2 regions of the Pectobacterium cacticida genome follow, and region 2 is predicted to be linked to the other one. Evidence: predicted binding sites of a transcription regulator. Region 2 holds the regulator's gene; the other holds the start of a gene.
What was found. Region 2 encodes ArgR, which controls arginine synthesis, uptake and breakdown. Its sites were predicted from a motif close to ANTGAATAAAAATACANT; they were not measured.

Region 1: argC (N-acetyl-gamma-glutamyl-phosphate reductase) is a predicted target of ArgR. The motif match lies at 2,734-2,751, and genes of this name have one in related genera.

What each region holds. Positions count from the first base shown of each region.
Region 1 covers NZ_CP133656.1:464,006-474,052, reverse strand. Annotated here, with positions in the region: gene argH (argininosuccinate lyase) at 1-715, opposite strand, end outside; gene argB (acetylglutamate kinase) at 778-1,551, opposite strand; gene argC (N-acetyl-gamma-glutamyl-phosphate reductase) at 1,589-2,593, opposite strand; gene argE (acetylornithine deacetylase) at 2,798-3,949, shown strand; gene ppc (phosphoenolpyruvate carboxylase) at 4,246-6,885, shown strand; gene RFN81_RS02210 (tyrosine-protein phosphatase) at 7,006-7,788, opposite strand; gene udp (uridine phosphorylase) at 7,805-8,584, opposite strand; gene RFN81_RS02200 (methyl-accepting chemotaxis protein) at 8,884-10,047, opposite strand, start outside.
Region 2 covers NZ_CP133656.1:680,827-690,873, forward strand. Annotated here, with positions in the region: gene rpoD (RNA polymerase sigma factor RpoD) at 1-1,672, opposite strand, end outside; gene dnaG (DNA primase) at 1,828-3,582, opposite strand; gene rpsU (30S ribosomal protein S21) at 3,734-3,949, opposite strand; gene tsaD (tRNA (adenosine(37)-N6)-threonylcarbamoyltransferase complex transferase subunit TsaD) at 4,182-5,195, shown strand; gene argR (transcriptional regulator ArgR) at 5,285-5,755, opposite strand; gene mdh (malate dehydrogenase) at 6,223-7,161, shown strand; gene RFN81_RS03240 (helix-turn-helix domain-containing protein) at 7,222-7,485, opposite strand; gene RFN81_RS03245 (DNA-binding protein) at 7,673-8,059, shown strand; gene RFN81_RS03250 (DNA-binding protein) at 8,307-8,681, shown strand; gene ispB (octaprenyl diphosphate synthase) at 8,757-9,728, opposite strand; gene rplU (50S ribosomal protein L21) at 9,985-10,047, shown strand, end outside.

The DNA of each region.
Region 1 (10,047 bases), 220 kb from region 2:
GCAGTTCCAACACATGATCGCGATCAGAAACCGTATCCAGGCTGTTACGCGTGGCCGAAGCGAATCCCAGCCAACCCGCCAGTTGCTCACGATCGATCGGATAGGCCGTTCCCGCCAGCGCCCCGCAACCCAATGGACTGACATCCAGACGCTTTAGCGTATCTTCCAAACGGCTCTCATCACGCGTCAGCATTTCATGATAAGCCAGACACCAATGCGCAAACGTCACCGGCTGTGCGCGTTGCAAGTGGGTGTAGCCAGGCATCACCGCGTCCTGATTCGCTTCCGCCGTCGTCACCAACGCCTGGCGCAACTGGCGTATCGACAGTAGCAGTTCAGCGATCTGTGCTTTGCACCACAGTTTTAGGTCCGTTGCGACCTGATCGTTACGGCTACGACCGGTATGCAACTTTTTACCTAAATCACCCACTTTCTCGATCAGGCGCTGTTCAACCCAGCTATGAATATCTTCCGCATCGCTTTGCAGGATCATCTCAGGATCGGCTTGCACTTCAACCAACAGCGCATTCAGCGCCTGTTCTAGTTGTTGCTGCTCCTGTTCGCTAAGCACATTGACCGTCACCAGCGCTTTCGACCAGCCGATCGAACCAACGATGTCCTGTTCCGCCAGACGGTAATCAAACCGCAGTGAATCATTAAATTGTTTAAAACGCTGATCTGCTGCCTGACTAAACCGACCGCCCCACAAAGCCATAACCCGTACTCCTAAAAATATCATTCATGTTGGTATCGCATCATGCCATACTCAGAAACCACTTACGCCAGAATACGCGTACCAATCGCTACGCCATTGAACAACGCAGGTAGCTGCTCGGCATGACGCCAGCTGGCGATATCAACCGAGCGCCCCAGCGCACGCGCGGCATCCAGCGCGGCGTTGACCTTAACAATCATGCCATCGGTGATAATGCCCTGAGCAATTAGCTGCTCGGCTTTTTCCGCCGTCATTTCGGCAATCCGCTGGCCCTTGCCATCCAGAATGCCGCTCACATCGGACAGCAGGATTAAATCCGCGCCCAATGTCTGCGCCAGCGCCGTCGCCGCCTGATCGGCGTTAACATTCATCAGATCGCCCTGCGCCGTAATCCCGATGGAACTGACGATTGGCAGGTAGCCTGCTGACAGCAACGTGTTTAGCAGCGCAGGCGATCCCGCTTCCGCTTTGCCCACAAAGCCCAGCGCTTCATCTAGCTGGGTGACCTTAGTGCTACCGCCGTCGCCCAGACATAAGCCAACCGCATTGATGTCATGCTTCTTCGCCCATGACAACAGCGTCTTGTTCGCAGACCCCGCCAGCGCACCGGTAATGATGTCGATCTGATCGGCAGGCGTGACGCGCAGGCCGTTTTTCTTCACTACCGGCAGCGCGAGTTTTTTCATCAGGTCATCCACCAGACAACCGCCACCGTGCACAATGGCCAGCGGACGCTGATGCGCTTGACGATAAGCCACTAGCGCAGTGAACAGACGCTCCAGCGCTTCTTCGCTGTCCAGTAAAACGCCACCTAACTTGATAATTAACGGATTCATGATGCGTTGTGCCTCGAAATGTCGCGACCAGTAGTCATTAAATTAACGCTTGGGTTTCCGGGAAACCAAAACGAATGTTCATACATTGCACAGCCTGAGCCGCTGCGCCTTTCAGCAGATTATCTTCGGTTGCCACCACGATGAGATGCTCCCCATCAACGGCGAAACCGATGTCGCAGAATGGCAGGCCGACAACGGATTTCAGCGCCGGTACGCCCTTATCATAGAGGCGAACCAGCGGCTTATCGTGGTAAGCGTTGTGATAGGCTTCGGCGATATCCTGCTGGGTGACGCCCGGTTGCAGGCGGCAGGTAATGGTTTCCAGAATACCGCGTGGGAAGTTGCCCAAATGCGGCGTGAAGATTACTGGCGTGCCGAGGTGCGTCGAAATCTCAGGTTCATGGCGGTGGTTGAAAATGCCGTAAGGTTGCAGGCTGACCTCACAGAAGCTGTTGGTCATCGACGCTTTGCGCCCCGCCCCGCTCACGCCGCTGACGGCGTTAATCACCGGCCACTGCGCCGGATTCAGCAGTTGTGCATCCAGCAGCGGCTTCAGCGCCAGCTGCGCCGCCGTCGGATAACAACCAGGGACAGCAATTAACTGCGCCGATTTCACGCTGTCTGCGCGCCATTCAGCTAGCCCGTAGACCGCTTTTGCCAGCCAATCCGTGTGTTGATGTTCGAAGCCGTAATAGCGACGATAAAAATCGGCACTCTGAACACGAAACGCACCGGATAAATCAAAAACAGTGCAGCCCGCCGCCAGAAAAACCGGAGCCAGATCGTGGCTAACTTTATGGTCCGTCGCCAAAAAAACGACATCCACGCCTTTCGCTGCATCTTCGGCGTCGGTAAGCGGTTTTACCGGCATATCGATGATGCCTTTGAGCTGCGGATGTAAATCAGAAATCAGTTTTCCTGCATCGACACTTTGCGCAGAGACCATCAAAGCGGTTATGTTCATCTGTGGGTGACGGTTCAGGTAGAGTGCGAGCTCCGCGCCAGTATAACCACTTGCACCAACAATCAGCGTATTCAGCATGGGATCCGTAAACCTTCTTACTTATCTTTATGGAACAGGTAACCAGGCTCACCAGCGTCGGTACGCTGTTCGCCCACGAAATTCAGTGAAAGTGACGAATCGCTATCGCCCTACCTTTAGGTTTCCTTTCGCTGAGCAATATTGTATTTTTATTCAAAATAAATGCATGAATATTGATACTATCCTAACCAGAGGCTGTCAACAGTGAAGATGAATTTACCCCCTTTTATTGAGCTATATCGGGCACTGATCGCCATCCCGTCCATCAGCGCCACCGACAGCGCACTCGATCAAAGTAATCATACCTTAATCAACCTGCTGGCAGGCTGGTTTGGCGATCTCGGTTTCCACATGGAAGTCCAACCTGTCCCCGGCACGACCAATAAATTTAATATGCTGGCGCGGATAGGCTCAGGTCAGGGCGGGCTACTGTTGGCAGGGCACACCGACACCGTGCCGTTCGACGACGGCCGCTGGACGCGCGACCCCTTCACGCTGACCGAACACGACAATAAGCTGTACGGTCTGGGCACCGCGGATATGAAAGGGTTCTTTGCCTTTATTCTGGATGCCTTGCGCGATATCGACCCAACCACGCTGACCAAGCCGCTCTATGTGTTGGCGACGGCAGATGAAGAGACAACCATGGCCGGCGCCAAGTATTTCGCCGAATCCACGCAGATTCGCCCGGACTGCGCCATCATTGGCGAGCCGACCTCGCTGCAACCGGTGCGCGCCCACAAGGGCCATATGTCTAGCGCCATTCGCATTCAGGGGCAATCCGGTCATTCCAGCGATCCCTCACGCGGCGTAAACGCGATTGAGTTGATGCATGAGGCCATTTCCCATCTGCTGGAACTGCGTAACACCTTACAGGAACGCTATCACAACCCGATTTTCCATATTCCCCATCCCACCATGAATCTCGGCCACATTCACGGCGGCGATGCGGCTAACCGTATCTGCGGCTGTTGTGAACTGCATATGGATATCCGTCCGTTACCCGGCATCACGCTTAACGACCTAAATGGATTATTGTCAGACGCGCTTGCCCCGGTGAGTCAACGCTGGCCGGGTCGCTTGACGATTAGCGAACTGCACCCCCCCATTCCCGGCTACGAATGCCCACCGGATCACCGCTTGGTTTCGGTTGTGGAGAAGTTGTTGGGGACGAAAACGGAAATTGTCAACTACTGCACCGAAGCGCCGTTTATTCAGACGCTGTGCCCGACGCTAGTCCTAGGCCCAGGCTCGATCGAACAGGCGCACCAGCCGGATGAATACATTGATACCAAATTTATCAAACCAACACGGGCACTGATTTCGCAGGTAATTCACCATTTCTGTCACCCATGATGCTGCAAACGGCCCTGTCAGCGAGGCTGACAGGGCCTGTTGCCGAACCATCGAGACGCATTTGCGAAATCTCTACGTCCGCGATATTCCTTCGCTAATTAGTAACCCTAATATCTGCGCCTTTGTAATTAAATTTCACCCATTGCCAAGCCCTTATCAATGCAAGTACAAAGAATAAGGAGAAGAAGGAATCGTCAATTGACGTACTCGTCTTATCGTGGCTAGATGGGGGCATTGCGTCAAATTATGTCAAGTGAAATAAACTTACAAAAATGGTAGGGATGGTCAGGGTAACTATGAACGAACAATATTCAGCAATGCGCAGTAACGTTAGCATGCTAGGGAAGCTCCTCGGCGATACCATCAAGGAAGCGTTGGGTGAAAACATCCTTGATAAAGTCGAAACAATCCGCAAATTGTCAAAGTCTTCCCGCGCAGGGAGTGAGAAACATCGTCAGGAGTTGCTGACCACGCTGCAAAATCTGTCTAACGACGAACTGTTGCCCGTTGCCCGCGCATTTAGCCAGTTTCTGAACCTGACCAATACCGCCGAGCAGTATCATACCATTTCACCCCATGGCGAAGCCGCGAGTAATCCGGCCCAGCTTTCCACCGCCTTTCAGCGCCTGAAAGAGAGCAAAAATCTGACCGAACGAGATATCCGCGACGCCGTGGAATCGCTGTCGATTGAACTGGTATTAACGGCGCACCCGACTGAAATTACTCGTCGGACGCTGATCCACAAACTGGTAGAAGTGAATACCTGCCTCAAACAACTCGACCACAACGATCTCGCTGACTACGAACGTAATCAGATTATGCGCCGCCTGCGCCAGCTGATTGCTCAGTCATGGCATACCGATGAGATCCGTAAGATTCGTCCAACGCCGGTAGATGAGGCCAAGTGGGGCTTTGCCGTGGTGGAAAATAGCCTGTGGGAAGGTGTCCCTGCATTTTTACGCGAACTGGATGAACAGTTGGAACAGGCCTTCGGTTACCGCCTGCCTGTGGATGCCGTCCCTGTACGATTTACCTCCTGGATGGGCGGCGACCGCGACGGCAACCCAAATGTCACGGCAGACGTCACTCACCGCGTGTTGTTACTTAGCCGTTGGAAAGCGGCCGATCTCTTCCTACGCGATATTCAGGTACTGGTTTCCGAACTGTCAATGTCAGAATGTACGCCGGAACTACTGGCAATGGCCGGTGGCAATGAGGTGCAGGAACCCTATCGTGCGTTGATGAAATCACTGCGCTCACAATTAAGCAGCACACTGAGTTATCTGGAAGCGCGTCTGAAAGGGGAAGAACGTTTACCTCCGAAGGATCTCTTGGTTACCAACGAGCAGTTGTGGGAACCGCTGTATGCCTGTTACCAATCTCTGAAGGCGTGCGGTATGGGCATTATTGCCGATGGCAGCCTGCTGGATACGCTGCGTCGTGTAGGCTGCTTCGGTGTGCCTTTGGTGCGAATTGATATTCGTCAGGAGAGTACACGTCATACCGATGCGCTGGCCGAAATTACCCGCTATCTGGGTCTCGGCGACTACGAAAGCTGGTCGGAATCTGATAAGCAGGCATTCCTGATTCGTGAACTCAGCTCCAAACGTCCGCTTCTCCCCCGCAACTGGGAACCCAGCGCAGAAACCAAGGAAGTGCTGGATACCTGTCAGGTTATTGCCAACGCGCCACAAGGTTCGATTGCCGCTTACGTTATTTCAATGGCCCGCACGCCTTCTGACGTGCTGGCCGTTCACCTGTTGCTTAAAGAGGCTGGCTGCCCCTATGCGCTACCCGTCGCGCCGCTATTTGAGACGCTGGACGACCTGAACAATGCCGATGATGTCATGACGCAGTTGCTGGGCATCGACTGGTATCGTGGTTTTATTCAGGGCAAGCAGATGGTTATGATCGGTTATTCCGATTCGGCGAAAGACGCGGGTGTAATGGCCGCATCCTGGGCGCAATATCGTGCGCAGGATGCGTTAATTAAAACCTGTGAAAAAGCCGGGATCGCCCTCACGCTGTTCCACGGACGCGGTGGTTCCATCGGACGCGGTGGTGCGCCAGCCCATGCGGCCTTACTCTCGCAGCCGCCGGGCAGCCTGAAAGGTGGCTTACGCGTCACTGAACAGGGCGAGATGATCCGCTTTAAATATGGCCTGCCGGAAGTCACCATCAGCAGCCTGGCGCTCTATACCGGCGCCATTCTGGAGGCAAACTTATTGCCGCCGCCGGAGCCAAAACAGGAATGGCATGAGGTGATGGATGAGCTGTCGCGCGTATCGTGCGATATGTACCGTAGTTATGTGCGCGAGAACCCAGATTTTGTACCTTACTTCCGCGCCGCAACGCCAGAGCTGGAACTGGGTAAATTACCCCTTGGTTCGCGCCCGGCCAAGCGACGTCCGAACGGCGGCGTAGAAAGCCTGCGCGCCATCCCATGGATTTTCGCCTGGACGCAAAACCGCCTGATGCTACCCGCGTGGCTTGGCGCTGGTGCAGCCTTGCAAAAAGTTGTTGATGATGGCAAACAAAAACATCTGGAAGACATGTGTCGTGATTGGCCGTTCTTTTCGACCCGTATCGGTATGCTGGAGATGGTATTCGCCAAAGCCGACCTGTGGCTCGCGGAGTACTACGATCAGCGATTGGTGGAAGAGAAGCTATGGCCTCTCGGAAGACAATTACGCGAACAGTTAGCCGCGGATATCAATATCGTGCTGGCTATTTCCAACGACGATCATCTGATGGCGGATCTGCCGTGGATCGCCGAATCGATTGCTCTGCGTAACGTTTATACGGACCCGCTGAATGTGCTGCAAGCCGAGCTGTTGCACCGTTCTCGTCAGCAGGAGCACCCCGATGCCAATCTGGAACTGGCGTTGATGGTGACGATAGCCGGTGTCGCGGCGGGTATGCGTAACACGGGCTAATTGGTCTACGCATTGACATCCTCCCCGCCCAGAAGGACGGGGTTTTACGGCACACCTGATAAACACATCGCCTTAGTACAACGAAGAGGCCGGTCAGTCGACCGGCCTAAAACGGAAATCCTACACCAGATACTTATCTTGCAGATACTGGCGGGCTGAGTAATCCAGGCCGTATTCCAACTCAAGCCAGTTATCGATCGTTGCATATCGTTCATAGATGGCCTGCAACGCGGTGACGATAAAGGCTTCCTGCACCGATAATACATACGAGAACTGTCTCAACGCCTTTTCATTCAGCGTTTCCGATAGACGGGCCAGTAGCCGCTGACGGAACGGCATCAGCGTTGTCTCGGTAAGCAGGTAGTCTTCCATCACCGTCTGTTCATCCGCGCCCAGCGCAAACATCACCAGCGCCGAACCGATTCCTGTGCGATCTTTACCTACGGCACAGTGCTGCACCACCCCACCCTCATCTTGCTGCAATAACAGCGATACCAGCTTTTTATAGGCCGCATTATTGAAAGGAAGACGCCGGTAGAGCTCCTGCATAAACGCCTGGGAATCAAACGATTCCAGCACATCAGAGCCCAGTGAATCCAGGTTGGCTGTCACCTCATGACGTAATGGATTCGCCGGATAGGCATGATAATGAGCCCCCTCCCACAACACATCGGGCTTTTGTGCAATTTCATCGGCATCCCGATAATCCACTACATGAGAGACAGGCACGCCAGCAAGGTGCTCACAATCCGCCTGACTCAATAGATCCAATGAACCGGAGCGAAAAAGTTTACCATGCCGAATAATCCGCCCATCAGCAGCGCGATTTCCGCCCAAATCACGGAAGTTGATTCCGCCATCCAGCGGCAATAACGCGGGGTGAAGCAATGAGGATCCTGTCATAACGCTCCTTAAGCGATCAGTTTGCACTTTCGGCTGCCAGCAAACGGCGAGTCGCACCCAATAATACGTCGATTACCGTAGTTTCCGCCTGCGCCATGGTCGCCATATCCGGGATTTCCTGCTGGGTGCGATTCACGATCACGCCAGCGATCATGCCCGCCTTTAAACCCTGGCTGGCACACATCGTCAGCAACGTGGCTGACTCCATTTCATAGTTTAATACGCCCATACTCTGCCATTCTTCCAATGAACCGCGGAAGCGACGCACAACGCGTCCAGAGTAGGTATCATAGCGCTCCTGACCTGGATAAAACGTATCAGAAGACGCCGTGATGCCAACGTGCAATGCCACCGCTGACGCTTTTGCCGCTTCAACCAACGCGGTAGTACAGTCGAAATCAGCGACAGCCGGGAATTCCATCGGCGCAAAATGCAGGCTTGCGCCGTCAAGCCGGACGGCGGCCGTCGTCACTAACACATCACCAACATTAATACCGGGCTGAATCGCCCCTGTCGTGCCCACGCGCAGGAAAGTACGGATGCCAAGCTGCGCCAATTCTTCTACCGCAATTGACGTTGACGGTCCGCCAATACCGGTTGAACAAACTATCACCGCCTTTCCATCCAATTTGGCACGCCAGGAGGTAAACTCACGGTGTGATGCCAAGGGAACGGGATTATCCATCAGACGGGCAATTTTTTCGACACGCGCAGGATCGCCGGGCACTATCGCCAACGTCGCGCCATGTAAATCATCCCTGACCAAACCAAGATGGAACACATCAGTTGTAGACATACCTGCCTCCGGGATAATTATTAAAGGATTCAGAGAAATAGCGTCGGATGTCTCACAAACTTGACCTATCGCCGTCTGTAAGTTTCCCGCTTAAAAAAAGCGCTAACGCATCATGACACTTATAATTGAGGTAAACCGTCTGTAAACAAGGATTGGGTATTAACATACCTAAAATAGGCGGTATAAATCATTCTTTATCAGGTAAACGGCCCCTTGTTGTCCATTATGCGCTTATTCGCAAACGAAAACGCCACCGAGCAACGGTGGCGTTTATTTTCACCATTTTATCTTGGATGGCGCTAGAACGATGCCCAGTCGCCGCTGTTGCCCTGCTCTTTTGCCTGTGCCGGCGCTAAAGACAGCGTTGGGGTCGGCGTTGTCGCATAAGACGCGCGGTTGTTATTACTGTGAGACGACAGTTTAAAGGCACTGACCGCTTCGGCCAGTGCCGAAGCCTGTGCCTGCAGAGAAAGCGCCGCCGAGGCCGATTCTTCGACCAGAGCCGCATTTTGCTGGGTTGTCGTATCAATCTGTCCTATTGCCAGATTGATTTGATTCACGCCTTCGCTCTGTTCACGACTGGCTTGTGAAATCTCGCTGATAATATCGTTAACGTCTTTCACATGCGTCGTTAAACCGCCCATCGTTTCTTCGGCGGTGTCGACAAGATCCATGCCTTCACGAATTTTGCTTACGGAATCATCGATCAAATCCTTAATCTCCCGTGCCGCGGTCGCACTACGCTGCGCCAGAGAACGCACTTCGCCTGCGACTACCGCAAAACCGCGCCCCTGTTCCCCCGCTCGCGCTGCCTCAACCGCTGCATTCAAGGCCAGGATATTGGTTTGGAAAGCAATTCCGTCAATCACGCTGATAATCTCTGCCATCCGCTGCGAAGAATCGCGGATTCCGCGCATTTTTTGCGTGACAGAAACCATTACCTCGCCACTTTGCTGTGCTGCGCCAGAGGCTTTATTTGCAATCGACGTCGCCTGTTGGGTATTTTCCGCCGTATTTTTAATCGTCGATGTTAACTGTTCCATTGACGCCGCCGTTTCTTCCAGTGAGCTAGCCTGCTCTTCCGTGCGCGCGGACAGATCCTGGTTACCCGCGGCAATTTGCGAGGCGGCCGTCGAGATGGTTTCGGCACCATCGCGAACCTGCCCGACAAGCGCGCTCAGGCTGGAATTCATGTGCTCCAGCGATTGCAACAGCAACCCGGTTTCATCTTTGCTGGTTACCGTGATGCGGGAAGTCAGGTCGCCTTGCGCCACGCGGTCTGCCACCTGCAACGCCTGCTGTATTGGCCGAGTTACGCTGCGCGTAATTAACCAGGAAACCAAGACGCCAAATATGATGCTCAGCGCTAGAATCGACAGCAAAATAATACGAGCTTCATTATGCACCACCGCCATGGCTTCGACAGAGGCATCCATCGCATCATCCTGATAGTCCACGAGCTG
Region 2 (10,047 bases):
GCATGCGTAGGACTTTCGCTTCACGCGCAGTCAGGCCGGCCAGCACATCGTGTGTAGCAGAGCGTAGACTTTCTGATGTGGCAGAGTCCAGCGGTAGTTCCAACGTCGTATCTTCTATGAAATCGCCTAAATGTGAATCTTCATCGTCACCAATTGGCGTTTCCATAGAAATCGGTTCTTTCGCGATTTTAAGCACTTTGCGGATTTTATCTTCCGGCATCAACATCCGTTCGGCTAACTCTTCCGGCGTTGGTTCGCGGCCCATTTCCTGCAACATCTGGCGAGAGATGCGATTCAGTTTGTTGATCGTTTCGATCATATGTACCGGAATACGGATGGTGCGAGCCTGATCGGCGATAGAGCGAGTAATTGCCTGACGGATCCACCAGGTCGCGTAAGTTGAGAATTTATAGCCACGGCGATATTCGAATTTATCCACCGCTTTCATCAAACCGATATTGCCTTCCTGAATCAAATCAAGGAACTGCAAACCGCGGTTGGTGTATTTTTTCGCAATAGAAATAACCAGACGCAAGTTGGCTTCGACCATTTCTTTTTTAGCACGACGCGCCTTTGCTTCCCCGATCGACATACGGCGGTTGATATCTTTAACTTGCTCGATCGTCAGGCCGGTTTCTTCCTCGATCTGCCGCAGCTTTTGCAGACTGCGAGTGACATCTTCTTCAACGTCTTTCAGCTTTTCAGACCATGGCTTACCCATGGCAACCGCTGCAATAAACCAGGTATTGTTGGTTTCATTGCCGGTAAACATGGTGACGAAGTTTTTCTTCGGCATTTTGCAATGCTCAACGCACAGCTTGATGATTAAGCGTTCCTGAGTTCGTACGCGATCCATCATTGAACGCATGCTATTGACAAGGAAATCAAACTGTTTTGGTACCAAACGGAACTGTTTGAAGACTTCAGACAGGTTTAAGATTTCCTGTGCCGCCAGCGCATGACTACGACCGTAGGTTTTGATTGCCTGGCGGGTCGTTTCATATTGCTCACGCAATTGGGTGAACTTCTCACGAGCCAGTTCAGGATCAATGCTGTTATCGTCGTCTTCCTCGTCGTCTTCCTCGTCATCATCGGTGATTTCGTCGTTTGAAAGCTCGGAGCCAACGTGCGTTGCGGTAGGGGCGATATCCTCTTCCGCATTAGGATCGACAAAGCCGGTGATCAAGTCGGATAGGCGACTTTCGCCCGCTTCGACACGATCGTATTGTTCCAGTAGATAGGTAATGGCTTCTGGATACTCCGCAACAGAGCACTGAACCTGATTGATACCGTCTTCTATTCGCTTGGCGATATCAATCTCGCCTTCACGGGTCAACAGTTCAACGGTACCCATCTCACGCATGTACATTCTAACCGGATCGGTGGTGCGACCGATTTCCGATTCAACACTAGATAGAACTTGCGCAGCAGCCTCTGCCGCATCTTCATCGGCGTCATTGGTGTTTTCGGCTAGCAACAGATCGTCTGCATCCGGTGCTTCTTCCATCACCTGGATGCCCATGTCATTAATCATCTGGATGATATCTTCGATCTGATCCGAATCGATGATATCTTCCGGCAGATGGTCATTGACCTCAGCATAGGTCAGGTAGCCTTGCTCCTTACCACGGGTGACAAGTAGCTTTAGCTGTGACTGCGGGTTTTGCTCCATAAGACGGTATCCACACTTCAGAGTATTTGGGTTGGTGTCGGTCAGCGTAGTTCGCTAACAATAGCATTAGGGGGATTTTTCTTATCGCCGCTGCCCCCTGTAGCGGCTCTTTGCAGGGGCAACCCTGCTATTGATCGGCAATTAAGCCTCTTTAATCAGTGTCTTCTGGCCAATGCCAGTTGCAACGACCAAAGCTCTTTTTTTTCTTTGGCGTTTAACCCGTGCGTTCTATCACGGGCTATCAATGTTTCTTGTCGCTGTCTCAATAGTTGATCGTAGAGCTCTGCCAAGCTGATTCTGAACTTCTCGTCGAGCTCTTCTTCAATGATCATATGGTCCCATGAGGCCATCGTTTCAAGCTGCTTGTGGTATTTGCTGTCACGGTATTTTTCCAGCAGCAACCCCATATTCATCCCTGGGCTGGCATTACAGGTTTTTACTAGATCCTGAAATAACGTTAAACCGGCGACTTTGTCTTCTTCAATCCCTTCCAGTGCCAGGTCGGGAACCTCTGCGGCTAGCCTCGGGTTTTGTACTAAAAGTCCTATGAGTATACGCATAGTTGTAACTTTTAGCTGTGGCGGTTGGTAGGATTGCGCTGGTTCTGACACTTTTGGCAGCAATTTTTCCAACTGACTATCGTCTAAAATTCCCAATTTATTACCGAGTTGCTGACGCAGATACAGTCGAAGCGTTTCTCCCGGTACCTGGCCTATCAACGGCAAAGCTAACGAACTGAGTTTGGTTCGACCATCGGGCGAACTCATGTCCACCTGCTGTTGCAAGGTTTCAAACAAAAATTGTGACAACGGATGGGCCTGCTCCATGCGCTGCTCAAAAGCAAGCTTGCCTTCTTTACGTACCAAGGTGTCTGGATCTTCACCGTCTGGCAGGAACATAAAACGTAACTGGCGACCATCATTCAGATAAGGTAGCGCAGTTTCCAATGCGCGCCATGCCGCTTCGCGTCCGGCGCGGTCCCCGTCGTAACAACAAACCACCTGATCTGTGGCACGAAAGAGTAACTGGATATGTTCGGCTGTTGTTGAGGTACCCAACGACGCTACCGCATAATCAATGCCAAACTGCGCCAGCGCGACCACATCCATATAGCCCTCGACAACGAGCAGTCGCTTTAGCTGAACGTGATTTTGCTGCGCTTCATATAGCCCGTAAAGTTGGCGACCTTTATGAAAAATCTCCGTTTCAGGCGAATTAAGGTATTTGGGTGTGCCGTCACCCAATACCCGCCCCCCAAAGGCGATGACTCTGCCTCGTTTGTCACGAATGGGAAACATCACCCGCTCGCGGAAACGGTCATACATTCGGCCTTGATCGTTAGTCACCAGCATACCGGCATCGTTCAATGAGCTGCGATCATCGCGACTACTGCCAAAACGTTTTAAAACGTTATCCCAACCGGGAGGGGCAAAGCCAATCGCAAAATGGTTAATTACTTCTGCGCTTAAACCACGCCGTTGCAGATACTGTAACGCGGGTACTCCCGCTGATTCATTCAACGCTTGTCGATAGAACTCGTTAATGCGTCCCATCAATTCGTAAAGACTTTGTCGTTGGTGCCGTGCTAATTGGGTTGTGCCAGTACCCGTTTCATAAGGCACCTCAAGGCCGTATTGGGTAGCCAGTTCTTCAATGGCTTCAACGAATTCAAGGCGATCGTAATTCATTAAAAAATCAATAGCGTTGCCGTGTGCGCCGCAGCCAAAGCAATGATAGAACTGTTTATCACTGTTTACGGTGAAAGAAGGGGTTTTTTCATGATGGAAAGGACAACACGCATGATGGTTTTTGCCCTGCTTTTTTAGTTTGACGCGCGCGTCGATAAGATCGACGATGTCGGTGCGAGCAAGCAGGTCATTAATAAATACACGTGGGATTCTTCCAGCCATAAGCCCCTGATGTATATCGTTTTGTAAAAAATTACATCGGATATAACTTATAAACGACAACAAGCCGCGCTTCCTTTCGGAAAGCACGGCCTTCGTATGCAACTGCTAAGTCTGCGGATTAATCACGCGTTGGAGGCGATTCCTCCAAAAATTAATACAGACGAGTGCGGCGTGCGTTTTCTCGAGCCAATTTCTTTGCGTGACGTTTCACTGCAGAAGCTTTAGCACGTTTGCGTTCGGTCGTAGGTTTTTCATAAAATTCACGACGACGAACTTCAGCTAAAACACCCGCCTTTTCACAGGAACGCTTGAAGCGACGCAGAGCAACGTCGAACGGCTCGTTTTCACGTACTTTAATTACCGGCATGTGCCTCTCACCTTAAATAAATTCGGTTTGCCGCTGGCCTTGTGCCAGCCTTTTCAAAATGGTGCGGAATTCTACTGCAAACCCGACACCTTTGTAAAGTGTCGTAGCGATCATAAAACGCCCAATGGTGGTCAGCGCAGAAAACAAGGCGATTATGGTAGACTATCTCCAGCCTGAAGCAAGCGACATTAAATGAATATGTGTTTGCGTAGTCATTAAAGTAGGAATAGCAATGCGTGTATTAGGTATCGAAACATCCTGTGATGAAACTGGCGTGGCCATCTATGACACAGAAACCGGTTTGCTTGCTAATCAATTATACAGTCAGATCAAATTACATGCTGATTATGGCGGTGTAGTGCCTGAGCTCGCCTCACGCGATCATGTACGCAAAACGGTGCCACTCATTCAGGCTGCACTCAGTGAAGCTGGTTTGGCGGCCAGCGATATTGATGGTGTGGCTTATACTGTAGGCCCGGGGTTGGTAGGCGCGCTATTGGTGGGGGCGACTGTTGGCCGCTCTCTGGCGTTCGCTTGGGGGGTGCCAGCAATCCCAGTACACCACATGGAAGGGCATTTGCTGGCGCCAATGCTGGAAGATAATCCGCCCGAGTTTCCTTTTGTGGCACTGTTGGTTTCTGGTGGTCATACACAACTCATCAGCGTGACGGGCATTGGAAAATACCGTCTTCTTGGCGAATCGATTGATGACGCGGCGGGTGAAGCGTTTGATAAAACAGCGAAGCTATTGGGGTTGGATTATCCCGGTGGGCCAATGTTGTCAAAAATGGCACAATCTGGCGATCCCCATCGTTTTACGTTTCCGCGTCCAATGACCGATCGCCCAGGATTGGATTTTAGCTTTTCCGGCCTTAAAACGTTTGCCGCCAATACCATTCGCAACCACGGAGATGACGATCAAACTCGTGCCGATATTGCGCGTGCATTTGAAGATGCTGTTGTGGATACCTTGGCGATCAAGTGTCGTCGCGCATTGGATGATACCGGATTTAAACGACTTGTTATGGCCGGTGGTGTGAGTGCAAACCGGACGCTGCGCCAGCGCCTAGGTGAAGTGATGGCAAAACGCGGTGGTGAAGTATTTTATGCGCGGCCTTCATTTTGCACGGATAATGGCGCGATGATTGCCTATGCAGGTAGCGTACGTTTGCGTCATGGTACGAGTGAGACGCTGAGTGTATCAGTCAGGCCACGTTGGCCGCTGGCGGAGCTGTCTGCGGTATAAGTGTCAAGCGCGATGGTTGCTACGTGTTGCTAATCTACACGTAGCGGAAATGGGCGAGCTATAGACTGTAGCGAGCGTTACGCTAACAGTTATAACTCTTGCTCGAAGAGTATCAAAATGGCTTCGTAGAGTTGTTTGACACTGAAATTTCTTGCTGGGGTGGTAAAGATCGTGTCATCACCGGCGATGGTACCTAAGATCCCTTCAGATTTTCCCAGGGAGTCTAGTAGGCGGGCAATGAGTTGCGCAGCGCCTGGGCTGGTATGGATGACGACGACTGCATCGTTATAATCTACGTCTAATACCAGGTTTTTCAATGGGCTAGATGTCGTAGGAACACCCAGTTCGGCGGGAAGACAATATACCATTTCCATCTTCGCATTACGTGTGCGTACCGCGCCAAATTTTGTTAGCATGCGTGATACTTTAGACTGGTTAATGTTTTCAAACCCTTCGTCTTGCAATGCCTGAACAATTTCACTTTGGGAACTGAACTTCTCTTCCTTTAACAGCGCTTTGAACGATTTAACGAGATCTTCCTGCTTTGTCGAGTTTCGCATTCTGCACCGGATAAGTTGTTGTAGAGATATTGGTTATTATGCATTTTTATGCATTTTTATGCAATTAATTTGCGTATAATTCCAATGCATTGCGCTACATCGGTGTCAATCAATGTTTTCAAATTAATCCACCGCGTGGAATATTTGAAAAGCGTGCTTAATGCTATAAATATGTAGATAATTTATCAGTTTTTATCGGCGCGCTTAGCACGCTCAAATTAATATAATGGCGTGTATTGATTGTTTTTTGTGAACACGCTTCTCATTTTTGATCGCCGGCCTATTAACTTTAGTTACCTTTCAAACGGAAGGGTGCTTTTAGTTTATTATTAGTGACATAGCAATTTTTATTTCTTGCTTCTTTGCTGAGCAGAAAGGTACGTAGACTTAACTTACACTTATGATGTATTTTTTTTAATTTATTGAATTAGAATGATTTTTTATTTTACGATAATAAGGAGTTTAGGATGAAAGTTGCAGTTCTCGGAGCGGCAGGCGGCATCGGTCAGGCACTCGCACTCCTCCTCAAAACCCAGCTTCCTTCTGGTTCAGAATTATCTCTGTACGATATTGCTCCTGTTACACCAGGTGTCGCTGTTGATCTGGGCCATATCCCTACCGCTGTAAAGACGATAGGTTTTAGCGGTGAGGATGCTAAACCCGCGCTTATTGGTGCGGATGTTGTGCTGATTTCTGCCGGGGTGGCGCGAAAACCTGGTATGGATCGTTCTGATTTATTTAACGTTAATGCCAGCATTGTGCGTAATTTGGTTGAACAAATTGCTGTTGTTTGCCCGAAAGCTTGCATTGGCGTGATTACGAACCCTGTGAATACTACTGTGGCTATCGCTGCCGAAGTGCTAAAAAAAGCAGGAGTATATGACAAAAATAAACTGTTCGGCGTCACCACGCTGGATGTTATCCGCTCTAATACGTTCGTCGCTGAGTTAAAAGGTAAACTGCCGCAGGAGATTAATGTGCCCGTGGTGGGGGGGCATTCTGGTGTGACAATTTTGCCGCTACTGTCTCAGGTTCCTGGTGTCGAATTCAGCGAGCAGGAAGTTATTGAACTGACTAAGCGTATTCAGAATGCGGGCACAGAAGTTGTTGAAGCCAAAGCAGGGAGTGGGTCTGCGACATTATCTATGGGGCATGCCGCAGCCTGTTTCGGCCTCTCCCTCGTCAGAGCACTGCAAGGCAAAAAGGAAGTAGTGGAATGCGCATATGTTGAGAGTGATGGTGAATATGCCCGCTTCTTCGCGCAGCCGGTCCTGTTAGGAAAAGACGGGATTATAGAGCGTAAAAAAATCGGCTCATTAAGTGCTTTTGAGCAAAACGCGCTTAACACCATGCTGGATACGCTAAGGCAGGATATTGAATTAGGCGAGGCGTTTATCAAGAAGTGATGATGATCACCCTTGGATGCATATTAAAAAAAGGCCGGAGAGAGAATCTCCGGCCTTTTTTTAATCGGGGCGAATGAGTTTCTTTCTATCGATAAGTTTATTGGTTTCAGGATCGTAGTACCGACTTGGCCAAATCTCAGATGGATGTATTCCCAATGCATCGGCAATCAGCCATTCTCCTTTAGGCCAGGGGCGAGAGAGTGCGTTAGCTAACGTCGATGAACTTAATCCGGCCGCTCGCGATACCGCCGCCAGCGTCGTGTTTTTTTTGCGCAGTGCAGCAATGATATCAGCAGGGTGCCAGTCTTGTTTCCTTGAAATCATAATCCTTCCCTTATTTGCTATAAGACGACTGTAAATTAGTGGTATAAATAACGGATATTAGTTACGTGTTGGACTAACATGCCGTTATTAATAGGAAATAATATAGCATTAGATTTCCTTAAAATTCCCAATTAATTTCCAAATAAGCACGTTTTTGTTAGGGACGGCACTATCAGGATGAAAGGCGATGAAAAAAGAGTGGTTTGCTACCAACGAATTGGTTGGAGTCGGTGGCCTTCCTAAATCCAGACAAGGATTGAATAAGCGCGCTCGTGAAGATGGGTGGGAGAAACGCCGTCGCAAAGGTGTCCAGGGAAGGGGCGTTGAGTACTCAATTCACAGCTTGCCGGATACGGTAAAGACAGCACTATTACGCGAAATTGAACCTTCACCGTATTCTGAGAAACAGCCAGCCTCTCTAGCTGTATGGATGAAGATCTATCAACAATTATCTGAAAAAGAAAGAGATAACCTAATTTCTTATATTTTACGAGTTGGCGTGTCAGCAACGTTACGCCAGTTGGGTATTACGCCGTCAAGTGAAGATGGCGTCTCATCCACGGAGATTGATTGATCGATTGGACGCGTGCTGGCCGATCGCTCGTTTTGTGGTGCAAAAGCCGATGCTGTTTTTTGCGACTTACCGCCTCGTGCGGACGCAGTGCCACCTGTTATTAATTGGATTGAGACTATCTCTTTATGCTTTAGGTGTTATCGTAACGCGTAAATGTTAGTTATTTGGGTAATAATGGTCTATTATATGGAAACTTTTGGGCGAGTTGACGTACTGCCTGTTCAAAACAAACAAAGGAGTGACGAGTGTGGACAAAGAATGGTTTACAACAAGTGAGCTGGTCGGCGTAGGTGGATTGCCTAAATCACCGCAGGGGCTGAACAAACGGGCACGTGATGACGGCTGGGAAAAGCGTCGGCGGAAAGGAGTTCAAGGACGAGGTGTCGAATATTCTATTCGTAGTTTGCCGAGCGAGGTCAGACAATCTCTTTCTATGAAGGAGAATCCGCCAACAGAGTATTATCGCATCGATAATGAGCCGACATTACTATCTTCATGGGTGCATATCTTTCATCAGCTTTCCGTTGATGAAAGAACCCGACTAATTAATTTCATCTTAAGGGAAGGGACGATAGCGATGTTGTCTCGTCTGGATACTGGCACATCTGGCCAGACTGATTAATTTGCAAATGTGCGGCGCCGTTTTACAGTGCCGCATAGAGAGAAATTAAGCCCGCATAATATTTGCCAAGCGCGGTTAGAAATCGCGCTTGACAGCAAGGTGAGCAAGCCCCTCTAGCGCAATACGGTATGGCGTTTCCGGTAGTTGCTGTAGAGATAGAATCGCTTTATCTGCCTCTTCTTCAGCTCGCTTACGCGTATATTCAAGCGATCCACACTGCTGCATTGTCGCAAGAACGGTGTCGAGCAGATGACGTCCATTTCCTTCTTCAATCGCCTTACGAATTAACGAACTTTGTTCCTTGTTACCCTGTCGCATCGCGTGTAGTAGCGGCAATGTTGGCTTACCCTCATTGAGATCATCACCTGTGTTTTTGCCCAGAACGTTACCATCCGCGCTGTAATCTAGTAGATCGTCAATCAATTGAAACGCAGTGCCCAAGTATCGACCATAGTCCTTTAGCGCATTTTCCTGCTCTGGCGTTGCACCTGCAAGAATAGATGAAGATTGCGCCGCAGCCTCAAACAAACGTGCTGTTTTACTATAAATAACACGCATATAGCTTTCTTCGGTAATGTCCGGGTCATTGCAATTCATTAACTGTAAGACTTCGCCTTCAGCAATGACATTCACAGCTTCTGACATTAGGGCTAGCACGCGCAGCGATTCGAGGCTGGTCATCATCTGGAATGCTCTGGTATAGATGAAATCACCAACCAACACGCTCGCGGCGTTGCCAAAGGCGGCATTTGCGGTTGCTTTGCCCCGACGCATGTCGGATTCATCTACCACATCATCATGTAACAATGTTGCGGTATGGATGAATTCAATCAATGCAGCAACAGTGATATGTTTATCGCCGGCATAGGCGAGCGCTCTGGCGGCAAGTACCGCAATCATTGGACGTATCCGCTTCCCTCCGCCGTCAATGATGTAATGGCCAAGCTGATTAATCAAAACGACGTCGGAATTTAGGTGTTTGAGAATGACATCATTCACCGCCGCCATATCTTGCGCAGCCAATGTTGTTATTTGTTCTAGATTCATGATTTGTGCCAACGTATGTCTTCAACACTGCCGTAAAATTGCGGTTGCATATCGGCAAGACGGAACTTATTACGCCGATTGTACTTGAAAAATGAGAGAGATAAACGGCAGTTCACTCGTTGTTCTCTTTTTCTTCGCATACGTTGATTCTGCTCTTGTCATGTGTAGTGTTTTTGCGTAGAATTCGCGCCCTATTATGAATATTTATAGTGCGCTCTGAAACATATTAATGGGTGCGCGGAAAGCGGAGTTTTATATGTACGCAGTTTTCCAAAGTGGTGGTAAACAACACCGAGTAAGCGAAGGGCAAACCGTTCGC